2 regions of the Cellvibrio fontiphilus genome follow, and region 1 is predicted to be linked to the other one. Evidence: predicted binding sites of a transcription regulator. Region 1 holds the regulator's gene; the other holds the start of a gene.
The links. Region 1 encodes sigma-54, which starts transcription at its own class of promoters, with help from an activator protein. Its sites were predicted from a motif close to TGGCACANNNNTTGCNNT; they were not measured.
Positions count from the first base shown of each region.

Region 1 (7,134 bases):
CGCCATTGAGCACCACGTTGATCAATTTCCACTCGCCTGATTTTTCCTTGCGCATGGTGTAGTTCAGCTTATGGGTAGCGCCGTCGGCCGACACTTCCTGTTTGACCACCTGACGGTTGGGGTTACTGTCATCCACCCCCGCAATCACAACCTTGCTGTCGGCATAACCCAAAACACCCTTACCAAGCGATTTGACCATGCCGTCTTTAAAGACTTTTTGGAACTGTTCACGCTGTGCCGGAGTAGCCTTGGAGTATGCAGCCTTACCCATTACTGATGCAGCAATAAAAGGGAAATTCACCACTTCCTCAAGCGCCTTTTCAACTTGCTTGAAATAAACCTCATCAGCCATCTTGTCAGTATTTTTAGTCTTAACCAGACCAAACAGCTCCTGCGCGACGGTTTCAACAATTATCTGAGGACTCTGAGTGGCATCGGCAGCCTGTGATATCTGGAATCCGAGCAGCAATAACATTCCCAGAACAAAACGAGATAGATTGGTGAACACATATTTCATTGTAAAACCTTCCATATTGAGAAAAATGAACTGGTTGGCCGGGCTGAGTAAGCCTGGGCAACAGATGATCGGACAACACTACCCCCTTATGGTGCCATTCTCGTGCAAGGTATTTATTGAGGCGACTTATTAAACCAAAGGAAAGTTAAATTTAACCTGAAGCTTATTCAGGTCTTTTGCGGTGCGCACTATAACATTTCACCAATATCGGGATAACCGCATACCCGCAAAAAAGACACACCCCCACTCGCCTTGTGAAAGATGGCCGTTATAATGCAGCCCTTCTCTTTGGAATCTTGATATGACCAGCTTCGATTATCCAAGCTCTGCACGGCGCACTATACGGCTTGAAGCAGAGGCAGTAAGCGCACTGGATGGCCGTATTGGCGAAGGTTTCAGCCGCGCCTGTGAACTGATTATGGAGTGCAGCGGTAGAGTCATAGTCACCGGCATAGGCAAATCCGGTCATATTGGCAAAAAAATCGCCGCCACTCTTGCAAGTACCGGCACCCCGGCTTTTTTTGTACATCCCGCAGAAGCCAGCCATGGCGATTTGGGCATGATCGCCAAAAATGATCTGGTGCTGGCCATTTCCTACTCTGGCAGTTCCAAAGAGGTAATTACCCTGCTCCCCTTGCTCAAGCGGGCAGGCATTAAAATAATCAGCATGACAGCCAATCCCCAATCCACTCTTGGCGAGGTGGCAGAGGTCAATTTGGATATCAGCGTAGAGCATGAAGCCTGCCCGCTGGATCTGGCTCCCACCTCCAGCACTACAGCCACGCTGGTGATGGGGGATGCACTTGCCATTGCCCTGCTAGAGGCTCGCGGCTTTACTGCTGAAGATTTTGCCTTCTCTCACCCTGGAGGAGCACTGGGACGCAAACTATTACTACGCCTTGGTGACGTCATGCACACCGGTAGTGATATTCCCCATGTATCTCCCGACACCCCTTTATTGGATGCTTTGATGGTTATGTCAGAAAAAGGATTTGGCATGACAACCGTCATGAGTAATGCCCACGAGCTACTCGGCATATTTACTGATGGCGACTTGCGCCGCAGTATTGATCGGGGAATTGATGTGCGCAGCGCCAAAGTGGGTGACTTGATGAATACGACCCCCAAAATGCTGCGCGACAATACCCTCGCCGCAGAAGCCTTGGCGGTTATGGAGGAAGCCAAGATAAACGTACTACTGGTGCACAACGAACAAAAACAGTTGGTTGGTGTCGTAAAAATTAATGATTTGCTACGCGCCGGTATCATTTGATAACTGCAGCAATAATTGGACCTGGAACGAAAAAGATGAATGCTGAACTACGGGAGCGCGCTGCGCAAATCAAACTCCTGCTATTGGATGTGGATGGAGTGCTGACCGACGGGCGGCTGTTTTTCAACAATAGCGGCGATGAGTTCAAGGCATTTAATACGCTCGATGGACAGGGCATCAAAGCCCTGCAAAAAACCGGTGTCAAAGTTGGCATTATCACTGGGCGCACCAGTGATTTAGTGGCACGGCGCGCGCGGGACTTAGGGATTGATATTCTCGTTCAGGGCCGCGAGGACAAATGGGAAGCGCTGCAGGAAATCCTGCGGGAACACAGCTATGCATTGCATGAAATTGCATTCATGGGAGATGACTGGCCAGACCTGACAGTTATGACTCGCATTGGTCTTGCACTTACAGTTGCCAATGCCCATTTCAGTGTCGTAGAACGCGCGCACTGGCAAAGTCGTGAACGTGGTGGAGAGGGGGCAGTACGAGCCGCCTGCGACTTACTTATGCAAGCACAAAATACATACGATAAGGCGCTGGGCGCCTACCTGCACGGATCCTCTGCGTAAGATGAGACTAGTCGATCGAATCCAGCAAATTCACCAACAGGTTCCAGTGCCATGGATAGTTGCAATGGCTATGCTGGTGTTTTTCTTTGCATTTTCCCTGCGTCATAAAGATGACCCAAGACCAGACCCATATGCTAGCGGCGGCTTTCCACAATATTACATGACCAGCGTGGAAACCCGCGAATACGGCACCTCAGGCAATCTGCGCTATCGCCTTACCACACCGCAAATCACTCATTTTCAAAAAGATACAGAGAGCCCATCGGAACATGACTACACCATGATCGAAAGCCCTACGATGGAGTTTTTTGATGAAGACCCAACTGCACCCTGGATAGTCAATGCAAGGGAGGGTAAAAGCCAAATGAATGGTGAATTAATTCAACTTCTGAACGATGTAGAAATTCAACAACAAACGTCATCCAACGGCTTGGTGCGCATATCTACCAGCAAGCTGGATTTGCTACCCAAGACACAATTCGCGCGCACAGACAAAGCTGTTAAGATGCGCAGCGCCAAGGGTCAGATGACGGCCGAAGGCATGGAAGCTGACTTTACCAACAGTCAGTTCCAATTAAAGTCACAAGTCAAGGCTGTTTATGAACCACGTTAAATCCACTTTCAGGTTGCTTGGCCTGGTCACTGTTTTACTCAGTGCTGGCGCAGCTTGGGCATTACCCAGCGACAAAAACGAAACCATCCGTGGCTCCGCAGACAACCTAACCGTTGACCAGAAAAATGGGGTAGCCACCTATACCGGCTCAGTAGAAATCCGCCAAGGCTCCCTCACCATCAAAGCCGATTCAATCATCATTCACACCAACGCTGACGGTGGCGTTGAAAAAATGGTTGCTACAGGTAACCCGGCTAAATTCCAACAACAACCTGAAGAAACACAGGGGATAGTTACCGCCGCGGCCAAACAAATTACTTACACACCCAGCAATGAGCACTTGCTTCTGGTCGAAGATGCATCCGTCGAGCAAAATGGCGCCGTCATGAGCGGCCCACACATTAACTATGACTTGGTTAAAGAAGTCATGAAAGCCGAAGGCAACACCGCAGGTGAAGGTCAGCGGATTGAAATTGTCATCCCCCCAAAATCTGGCTCCGCAAGTGATTCACAGGCTCCCTCTTTCACTCCAGGCAGCAATTAACCTATGCCAAGTTTGCACGCGCGTCATCTCGCCAAAAGCTACAAAAAACGCAAAGTAGTTATCGATGTTTCGATCACTGTCGAGAGCGGTCACATAGTGGGTTTGTTAGGGCCAAATGGCGCTGGTAAAACAACCTGCTTTTACATGATTGCCGGCTTGGTTCCTGCCGACAACGGTAGCGTGCTTATTGATGACAGGGATATTACCCAGCTACCTATCCATGGACGCGCACGCGCTGGTATTGGCTACTTACCCCAGGAAGCATCTATCTTTCGCAAACTCACTGTCGCTGACAACATCATGGCGATACTTGAAACGCGCAAGGATTTGGACCAAAAAGCGCGTGCAGAAAAACTTGAAGCACTCTTGAGCGAATTTCATATCACGCACATCCGAGATAGTTTGGGTATGGCGCTCTCGGGGGGCGAACGTCGCCGCGTAGAAATCGCACGCGCACTGGCCACAGACCCCAAGTTTATTCTTCTGGATGAACCCTTTGCCGGTGTGGACCCCATTTCTGTAAATGACATTAAAGAAATTGTTCGCCATCTTAAAGATCGCGGCATAGGTGTATTGATAACCGACCATAATGTGCGCGAAACCCTTGATATCTGTGAAACGGCCTACATCGTCAGCGAGGGGCACATAATCGCAGAGGGCAGCGCTGATACTGTGCTGAGCAACAGCAAGGTTCGCGAAGTCTATCTGGGCGAGCACTTCCGCCTCTGACGAACAAAGCAGAAACAACTTGACAAGCAACATTCTTTGTCTACTAGGCATAAAGCTTGCTTAAGCATGTTGCTTGAAGCGCAAACCCTGACTAAACTCCACTTAACAGATGTTTTCCATACCGTGTTATTTAAGGGTTTGTTGCAACAACAATGAAACAATCTCTCCAGCTTAAACTCGGCCAACAGCTGACCATGACCCCCCAACTGCAGCAGGCAATTCGCCTCCTGCAGCTTTCAACCCTGGATTTACAGCAAGAGATCCAAGAGGCGCTTGATTCAAATCCTATGCTTGAAATGGAGGAGAGCTTTGACTCCCCTAGCCAAAGCAGTGATTACGAAGGCAGTGCTGACGATCAAATCGATTACAACCGCCAACAAGAAATTGCTGCCGAGTCCGGCACCGATACGAGTAATGATTACTCCAGTAGCGACAGCTTCACCTCTTCCACCAGCGATAGCTTTAGCGAGCCTAGTTACAGTGACACCGAGAGTTTTGGTGAGAGCGATAACTTTAGTGATGGGGAGTCATTCAGCGATAGCGATGTCTATGGGGAAAGCGAGAGTTTTAGTGCCGATAGTGGCGATTGGAGCGACTCCATTCCTTCCGATCTACCAGTAGATACCAGTTGGGATGACGTTTACCAAACCTCCGCAGCGGGAAGCTCAAACAACTTCGACAATGAAGACAGTGACTTTGAAAGCCGCCGCGCTGCAACAGACTCACTTTATGACCACCTGATGTGGCAACTTAACCTCACCCCAATGTCTGATCGTGATAGGGTGCTGGCAATGGCCATCATCGATGCCGTAGAACCCAGCGGCATGCTATCAATCAGCATTGAAGAAATATTTGAGGGAATGCGCAACGATCTGGAAGATCTGGAGTTGGATGAGGTGGTAGCGGTACAGCACCGCTTACAACAGTTTGATCCCTGCGGTGTCTGCAGCCAGAATCTTTCGGAATGCCTGCTGGTACAGCTGCAACAGTTTGACACCAAGACGCCATATCTGGATTCCGCGAAACTTATCGCCAAGCTCTATCTACCTATTTTAGGCAGCCGCGATTATCGTCAGCTGATGCGCCGCACCAAGCTTAAAGAAGCTGAACTTAGCCAAGCTATAGCCCTTATCCAGAGCCTTAACCCCCGCCCGGGCGATATTATCGCCAGCGGCGACACTGAATATGTTGTTCCTGATGTGTTTGTAGAGAAGCGCGATGGTCGCTGGATAGTGGAATTAAATCCAGAAATTGCACCGCGCCTACGCATCAATGCCAACTATGCTTCAATGGTAAAACGAGCCGACTCCAGTAGCGACAATACCTTTCTCAAAGACAATTTACAGGAGGCTCGCTGGTTTCTAAAAAGCTTACAGAGCCGTAACGAGACACTATTAAAAGTGGCGAGCTGTATTGTAGAAAAACAACGCGGCTTTCTAGACTACGGGCCGGAGGCAATGAAACCGCTGGTATTACATGACATTGCCGAGATAGTGGAAATGCATGAGTCCACCATCTCTCGTGTGACCACCCAAAAATATATGCATACACCGCAAGGTATATTTGAACTTAAGTACTTTTTCTCCAGCCACGTCAGTACCGATAGTGGAGGCGAGTGCTCATCGACAGCAATTCGCGCCATTATCAAAAAACTGGTTAGCGCTGAGAACCCCAAAAAACCCCTGAGCGATAGCAAAATTACCGACTTATTGGCGGAACAGGGAATTCAGGTGGCGCGTCGCACAATCGCAAAATATCGCGAATCGCTGAACATTCCACCTTCAAACGAACGTAAGACCATTTGACTTAGTATTGTCACTGGCAAGCAGTACCTAATTCGGAAGAAAATCAAGGATGAACTGTTAGGTTGTGCTGATCACAACCATTTTGTTTCTATCGAGAGGAAGTATCTATGCAAATAAACATTAGTGGTCATCATTTGGAAGTTACCGATTCACTAAAAGACTACGTCAACAGCAAAATTGAGCGTCTAAGTCACCACCATGATCGAATTACCAGCACCCATGTGATCCTCTCCGTTGATAAACTTATTCAGAAAGCAGAGGCCACTATCCATGTAAGTGGTAAGGACTTGTTTGCAGATGCAACCCATGATGATCTCTATGCAGCTATTGATGCCCTGGCAGATAAGCTGGATCGCCAGCTAATTAAGCACAAAGAAAAGATGCGCAGCCATCGTTAATCATCATGCGGCGGGTCGTCAGACTCGCCGCGTACTTATTGATAGAATCTTTTAGTCACACCTACCATGCAAATTCAAAATCTTATTACCCCTGGACGCACGCTTTGCGGTGTTGAGGGCGGCAGTAAAAAACGCGCCCTAGAGTTGTTAGCTAACGCTATTGCTCAGGATGTTCCGGGTATTGAGGCAGACGAACTCTTCCGCCGGCTAATCGGCAGAGAGCGCCTTGGCTCTACCGGCATAGGGCACGGCATCGCCATACCCCACTGTCGCATCGCAAATTGCAATAGCACCATAGGCGCGCTGCTCACACTGGCAGATCCAATCGATTTTGATGCCATAGATTCACAACCGGTTGACATACTGTTTGCAATGTTGGTACCCGAAGATGCTCATGATGAACATCTACAAACCCTGGCAGCACTGGCAGGAGCTCTCAACAACGCTGACTACCGCCAACGCCTGCGCACAGCGGACAGCGATACAGCACTTTTTCAAGCAGCTATAGCCGCCCCCTAGTAGGTCTATGCCATGCACCTTGTGATAGTAAGCGGGCTGTCAGGCTCAGGAAAAAGTACCGCACTGCATGTGCTGGAAGATGTTGGTTTTAATTGCATCGACAACCTACCCGTTAGCCTGCTACCAGCATTGGTAGCCCAAATACAAATCCACAAGGACGA
Region 1 covers NZ_JBHRTF010000004.1:848,510-855,643, reverse strand. The annotation lists gene ACFODX_RS12200 (MlaC/ttg2D family ABC transporter substrate-binding protein) at 1-517, opposite strand, end outside; gene ACFODX_RS12195 (KpsF/GutQ family sugar-phosphate isomerase) at 819-1,790, shown strand; gene ACFODX_RS12190 (KdsC family phosphatase) at 1,826-2,365, shown strand; gene lptC (LPS export ABC transporter periplasmic protein LptC) at 2,367-2,978, shown strand; gene lptA (lipopolysaccharide transport periplasmic protein LptA) at 2,965-3,522, shown strand; gene lptB (LPS export ABC transporter ATP-binding protein) at 3,526-4,251, shown strand; gene ACFODX_RS12170 (RNA polymerase factor sigma-54) at 4,404-6,056, shown strand; gene hpf (ribosome hibernation-promoting factor, HPF/YfiA family) at 6,164-6,454, shown strand; gene ptsN (PTS IIA-like nitrogen regulatory protein PtsN) at 6,521-6,973, shown strand; gene rapZ (RNase adapter RapZ) at 6,986-7,134, shown strand, end outside.

Region 2 (7,134 bases), on a different contig from region 1:
CCGGATGTCTTTAGGAAGTCGTTAACCAAGCTGGTCATGGTGCCAGAAAAGCCGCGTGAAAATGTAATAGTGCCGCTGGTCGCGCCTGGCTGAACCGTCATACTCAGGCCCTCTGCTTTACTCCCCAGGGCTGGCAAAAGTACGTTTCCAAAACCAAAAGCGGCCTCACCGTTTACGGTTCCGCCTACATTGGTACCTGTGGTACCCGCGCCAAGGGCAATTCCCAAGTCTGAAATGTCTGCACCTATAGCGGAAAACTCTACTTTACTGGATGAGCCGTAAGCATCTGAGGTAAACACTAATTTATTGCTGGAGAAACTCACCGATACAGTAGCGCGTGCCGCTTTAATATCTGCATCCAAGTTAATCAAGCTCTGCAACTCTGTTGCCAATTCGGCACCTGATGCATAAATTTTCCCATCCGGTAGTGAAATCAATGCAGATTCAGCGCCATCTATTTTGATTTTAAACTGATAGTCCTTTCCAGTCGTATCAATCGGAAAAGTTAATGCAACATCATTAGCAGTTAACATGCCCTTGGATGGCTGCTGGGTAATGACAACCTCATAATTACCGGGCTGACTCTTTGCAGAAAACTTAGTCACGTCAATATTAGTAACTGATGATGAAGTTTTGGGGACAAAGAGATCACGCACCCAATCGAAATTATTATCTATAGCAGCGCGAAAGCCGGTATTTCCTTCTGTTTCAATAATCTTTAATGAACCATCCAACTCTGTACGAATTCCCAAATTGGACAAACTGGTAAATCCATCGCTCAAGCCAGGCACAGAAGAAGACAATACATTACGAATGCCTTGCATCAGATTTTTCGCCAAGGGATCGCGATGCAGGCTGCCATAGTCTTTCAATTCAGTATCAAATCCGACCAGCTTTTCCACTTCAGTTTTGAAGGTGTTATAGGCAGTCACAAAATCGCGAATTGTTTGCTCAGCAATTGATTTGTCTTCTGCAATGGTGATGCTCACTGTTTCTGTGAGTGAAGCTTCAAACAGATCGAACTCCAACCCCTCAACAACATCTTTAATCTGATTGGACTCACGGCTCACCAACAAACCATTAACACGGATTTTGGAGTCTAATCCTTCCTGTTGTTGGGTTAGGTTACGTGTAGTTTCATTGAAATTGAAACTGGCCAAACCCAATGCTCCCGCATCCTCCGTGGCGGTGATTTCAATTTCACTTTTAGCACCTGAGTTCGCCGTTAGTAGGAGTTTGTAGGCTCCGCCATCCCCAACGATACTGGCCGATACACCGATATCAGCTTTATTAATGGCATCGCGTAATCCAGTGAGGGAATTGTTGGTGTCGTCAATCGTGATGGTGGCACCGGTTTTAGTGGAATCCACCCCAAAAGTAGTAAGGCCTGCGTTCCACTCACCTAAACGCAGTGTCAGAGTACCCTTGCCCACAGGTGAGGTGAGCGACGAAAAACTGCCCGAACTAAGTGATTGGGACTGGGCAATTTGCTCTACTTTTAATTGATAACTACCCGCTGCGGCTTTGGCATCTAATTTAGTCATGGCCAGCAGTTTGGTATCGGGTATCGACAGGGATTTGGCATTAAAGGTATCCGCGCTTCCCAAAGCAGCGGCAGCGGTTTCCAACTTTGACAATGAACTGCGCAACAAACCGAAATCAGAAATTTGTGTTTCCAGCAGGGTTTTCTTGGTAGTGAGGCGTCCAGCTTGAGCCATTTTACTGGCTTCTGTCAGTTGATCTGCCAGCTTATTGGTATCGATACCTGAGCCTGTGCCCAAGGCACTGATAATGCTCGAACCTGTCGATGCATTGTTTGTTGTGCTCGATGTAGTGCTTACCATGAAATTACCCCCAACCCAAAGGCCTACCGCTTCGTAAATATAGCGGCAACCCGTGGGTAAACTTTAGCCGTTTTTGCCGCTTTTTTTGGGGAATATTCCCATCAAATATTCCCATCAAATGATCAAAGCATAAAAAATGCCAACTATGGATAACAGCAAAGGGTTGAATAGTAATGATTCAACTCACGATTGGCAGTCGGATAGTAAAGGTTGTGCCCTTATTGACGGTAGAGACATAGTCAATACTCCCGCCCATGGCATCAACAATCACTTTGGTTATACTCAACCCTAGCCCAGTACCATCCCGCCGACGGGTATCGGAAGAGTCTGCTTGGGCAAATTTGGTAAATATGCGCTGGCGAAACTCATCAGGAATTCCCTGCCCTGTGTCTATCACCGATATCAGAATATTGTCTTCTTCGCGCTGTAAATTTACACGCACTACTGATTGGCGGTGTGAGAATTTGATGGCATTAGAAATCAAATTGGACATAACCTGGAGAAATCGATCTGCGTCAATGTTGACTCTAAGCGACATTAACGCCTCACGCGGTAAATCCAGCTGCAAGTGGATGCAATAACGTTCAGCGTAGGCGTGATTTTGTTCCACTGCTTGTTTTAATAGTGGATAAATAGGTGCTGGCTGCATATTCAACTGCACATTGCCAAACTCCAATTTATCTATGTCCAGAATATCGTTTACCAGCCGCGCTAAACGATCCGCATTATTTTTGGCAATCGCCAATAAATGGTTGGCTTTTTCATCGAGCACACCGGTATTACCGCTGAGCACTATGCTCAAAGCACCTTTGATGGAAGTTAAGGGGGTGCGCAATTCATGACTAACCGTTGATATAAACTCAGTTTTTAACAGATCAACTTTGCGGCGCGCCGTGACATCATGAATGATAAAAGTGAAGAACTTTTGCTCACTGATATCTACCGGACTAATACTGAGTTCTACACTAACGTTGGCGCCATCGCTACGCTGACCAATGGTTTCACGCAATTCGCTAGGTAAAACGGCAAGATGCAACTCATTCAACCTTCCCTGCAAAGCAGGTATTAAGGCAACAATCTGTAGGTGCCTAAAATCAGCGAGCGGATAAGCAAATAATGTCGCCGCTGCGGGGTTAGCTTTTTGAATCCCCCCGTTTTCATCGACGACTAAAATGGCTTCGGCAGCATTTTCAAATATTGATGCTAGCTCACGTGTACGCTGTTCAACCAAGTTGGTGACATGTTGTGTACGCCCACTAATCGATAGTAAAAAACCGCCTAACAAACTACAAAATAACAAGCCACCCGCCAAGACAAACCAGGCTTGCAAACTGACGTGTTCAGACAAAAACTTTTCGGTTGGACTGACACTGATCAATAGCTCTCGGCCCCCCAAGACAACACGCTCCTCTAAAATCAGATCCTGTGCATACGCCGGTATTGCTACCTGCCCTTTGGTATAAAAACGCAGCGGATTAGCCTTTTGGGTGATATCGGTGATAATTAGATTGTAATCATCGGTTTTAAATGGGGTAAGCGTATCGGCGATCAAATCATTAGTGCGTACAATGGCTGTGGCATAACCCAACAACCAGTTTTTTTTATTAGCTGACAGTGTGTTTAATCGGGCCAGATCAAACACCGGAAAAAAGGCAATAACACCGGGAGAATATTGCTTGTCTTGCATTAATTGCAGGGGGCTGGTGACAGCAAATGCATTGGATTCCAGAGCGCGATTTAAGGCAGCAGCACGAACTGGATCTACCGCGACATCAAGACCATGTATAGCATTATTTTCTTGCCAAGGTTCAATATAACCGATGACAACATAGTCATCACGCTCACTCGCTTTTACAAAAGTACCCGATGCATTTTTTTCTTTTATATAGAATCCCTCAAAGCCCTCACTGCGCATTTTTTGTTCAAAATTTTCACGCTCATCACGGCGGACATAACGATTCCAGGAAAAGCCGGACACACCATGCTTTTTAACAATAACATGGTCGATATACGCACTAAATTCTTTGCGCGTAACGTTATCGGACGAAATAAAGAGCCCGCCCAGAGCGGCCAATATATATTCTACCGATGACAGCCCCAACTTAACCGAAGAAACAACAACCTGGGCTTCCTGCCTGAATTGTGCCTCCATTTTTTTCTGCTCACTCATACTAGCCATCACAAACACCACTACCACTACGATAGAGCTAAATACCAGTGGTACACCCACAGCAGCACGGCGGTTACGCCAAACGTTTCGCGGGGCAGCAAAAAAAATACACATCAGCGGAGTTGCGATTAGCACACCGATAGCATCGCCAATCCACCAGGTCCACCAGCTGTAAAACAATTGCTTACCTTGAATGATGCCGTTAAAAAATAGCGCCAATGAACCGACACTGGCACTGATGCTGGTTGCAATTGGGCCACCCAAAATAAAAAAAAGAAAAATCTTGCGCTCATCAGTTAAATCGTTGGGAAAGCCAACATAACGACGAATAAGCCATGCCCCGAATGCCCCCGCCAGTGCACTGCCAAGCGCAATTTCAAAGGCCAAACTAAACACTGCCCAGGAAAATGACTGCCCCGCTAACAAAACAACGGAGATATTAAGCAAGCAAGATCCAATCAATACCCCAAAGAGCATCGACCAACCCCAAATAAGGATGGCTCCCAACGCTATCCCCATAGGCAGAAATAACCCGCTAACAAAACCCGGAGGTATAGCTAATTGCAGGGAGATCCAGCCTGAAAACCAGTAGCCCCCTGCGAGTGACAGTATGCGCAACAGCGCCCTGAATGAAGATGAACCCAAAATAGATGACATGCCAAAACAGCCAGTAATATTAATGAGTTAAGCCTAGTTGATAATTATTAGCTGGAAGGTTTTTCTAATTCGCCAGATTTTACAGGCATAAAAAAACCGCAGCATGCTGCGGTTTTTTTATGCATGGTTTATTTATATTGCTATCTGAGTAACTGCAACACCTGCTCTGGCCGCGCATTGGATTGCGCCAACATTGCCTGTGCAGCCTGCTGTAACACTTGCGCCCTACTCAGTGCTGCAGTTTCCGCCGCAAAGTCAGCATCCACAATCCGTGAACGCGACGCTGAGGTTTTCTCAGAAACGTTCGCCAGGTTAGACATAGTAAAGTCCAGCCGGTTGTTGATCGCACCAAGTTGCGAACGAGTGTCATTGATTGTGGTGAGCGCTTTATCAATCACGCCAATTGCTTTTTGAGCTTTGGCTGCTGTGTCGATACTGATAGAAGCGATTGCAGTTCCAAACGCGCCACCAGCCGTTGAGTTAGCTTCCAGCAAGCCGATTTCAGCCGCAGTTGCGTTAATACCTAACTCAACACTGATCGGATTTCCGTTAGCACTGGTTAATTTAATGCCAGCTTCAACACGCAGGCCATCAGCAATGGAACCAGCGGTAATCACTTCAGTGCCATCAGCCATGAACTTGGTAAATTCAGCGCCTGAAAAACCTGCGTTAGCGGCACCAAATGCACTGTCTGCCGTTGCATCGTTAAAGCGAATCGCCCCTTGGTCAGACTCAAGCACGATCTTGTTACCCAACAAGGACGCAGTTACACCCGTTGTATTGCTGTTGGCATTAAAGGTGTCCACCAACTCTTGGGCAGTAGTTACTGTCGACAAATTGATATTGACACCGTTGAGCAAGATATTATCGGCAGTGCCTGCGAATGCAGTCGCGATACTCATTCCACTGGTGTCGATAGTGACTGTCGAGAAGGCGTTAGCGGTGACTCCGGTATCGTTGCTCACGGCGTTGATCGCATTGACCTTACCAATAAGACTATCGGTATTTTTATTACTGATAACTACACCATTGATGGTTAAGTCACCCACGCCCCATGAGGCCTCTGCGGCTGCCGTTGTTATGCTTGCACCCTCAATGACACCGCCTCCCTGATTTTCACGGAAGCCGAGTCTATTCAAATCCTGCAGGCTGCCGGTATTACCACGGGAAATTTTGATAGGTTTATCATCTTCCGATGTGAGCACAATTTGTCCACGTTGATCCAAACCATCACCAACAGAGGCGGCCATACCCACTGCAGATTGCAAATCCAGACCACCTGCTGCTGAAACGGCGATTGTGGAACCGGTATTGTTGGTCAACGACAATTTTCCACTGTCATCTACCTCTGCACGTATTTCACCACCAGTGATACGGTGAATCGTTTCGATCAATTCATCCATACTGGTTGTGTTTTCGCGTATTTGATAACTCTGAACCGCACCATTGAGCGCTGTCACCGTGATATCCAGGCCTTGGCCCGCATCGTTATCGATAACACCATTGCCTAGTTGGGATGCATTGAGCTGTGTCATTGCAGATGCGGTAACGCCACTGAGCCGCTCGTTAATAGCGACCAGGAACTCCGCCAAGGTGTTTGTTTCCGCACTGGCGGCAGCATCAAACTCTCCAATGGACTGCCCATTAATCAAGATATCGCCATCGCGAATATCAGTACCTGCAGTAGACGAGAATAGCGATAAGCTAAATTCAGCACCAAGCACATCCACACTGACAGAGCCCATACCCAGGGTTTTGGCATCCATCGCTTGAACTTTTAGTTCAATCGTCTGGTTCGCATCAGAACCAACTTGTAATTGAACTTTACCAAGTGATCCATCCAGCAGTTTCTGGCCGTTGAATGAAGTGGATTTTGCGATGCGATCCATTTCTAAAATAAGTTGCTGTACTTCCGCATCCAATGTTTGGCGGTCAGCATCGGAGTAAATACCGTTGGCAGACTGAATCGCCAGTTCGCGCATACGTTGCAAAATGTTGGTGGTCTCCTGCAGCGCACCTTCCGCTGTTTGGATTAATGACACACCGTCATTCGCATTACGTATCGCCTGATCCAGCCCGCGAATTTGCGAAGTCATACGGTTAGAAATTGCCAGGCCCGCGGCATCGTCTTTGGCAGAGTTGATACGTTGACCGGAAGACAAACGCTCGGTTGCCCGATCCAGCGCATTTCCTGAGTTCATCAATTGACGCTGTGAATTCAAGGAAGCGACATTGGTGTTAATGACTAAAGGCATAATAAATCTCCTAATGATTGTTCCTGTTCACAGTTGCGTGTGCTGTGACAAGCCGACTGATGAAGCCCAGAAACATCGGCAACCGAAATTGCGCCGTTTGTGAGAACTTCGTGGCAAGACTTGTAAGAAATAAATACCAACAGGATTTCTATACGGGTCGCCTAAGTGGACTTTTGCACAGACTGTGCCAAGGATTTTTTCAGGAGAA
Region 2 covers NZ_JBHRTF010000003.1:545,804-552,937, reverse strand. The annotation lists gene fliD (flagellar filament capping protein FliD) at 1-1,844, opposite strand, end outside; gene ACFODX_RS08035 (CHASE domain-containing protein) at 2,023-4,671, opposite strand; gene ACFODX_RS08030 (flagellin N-terminal helical domain-containing protein) at 4,812-6,926, opposite strand.
Region 2: fliD (flagellar filament capping protein FliD) is a predicted target of sigma-54. The motif match lies at 1,969-1,986, and genes of this name have one in related genera.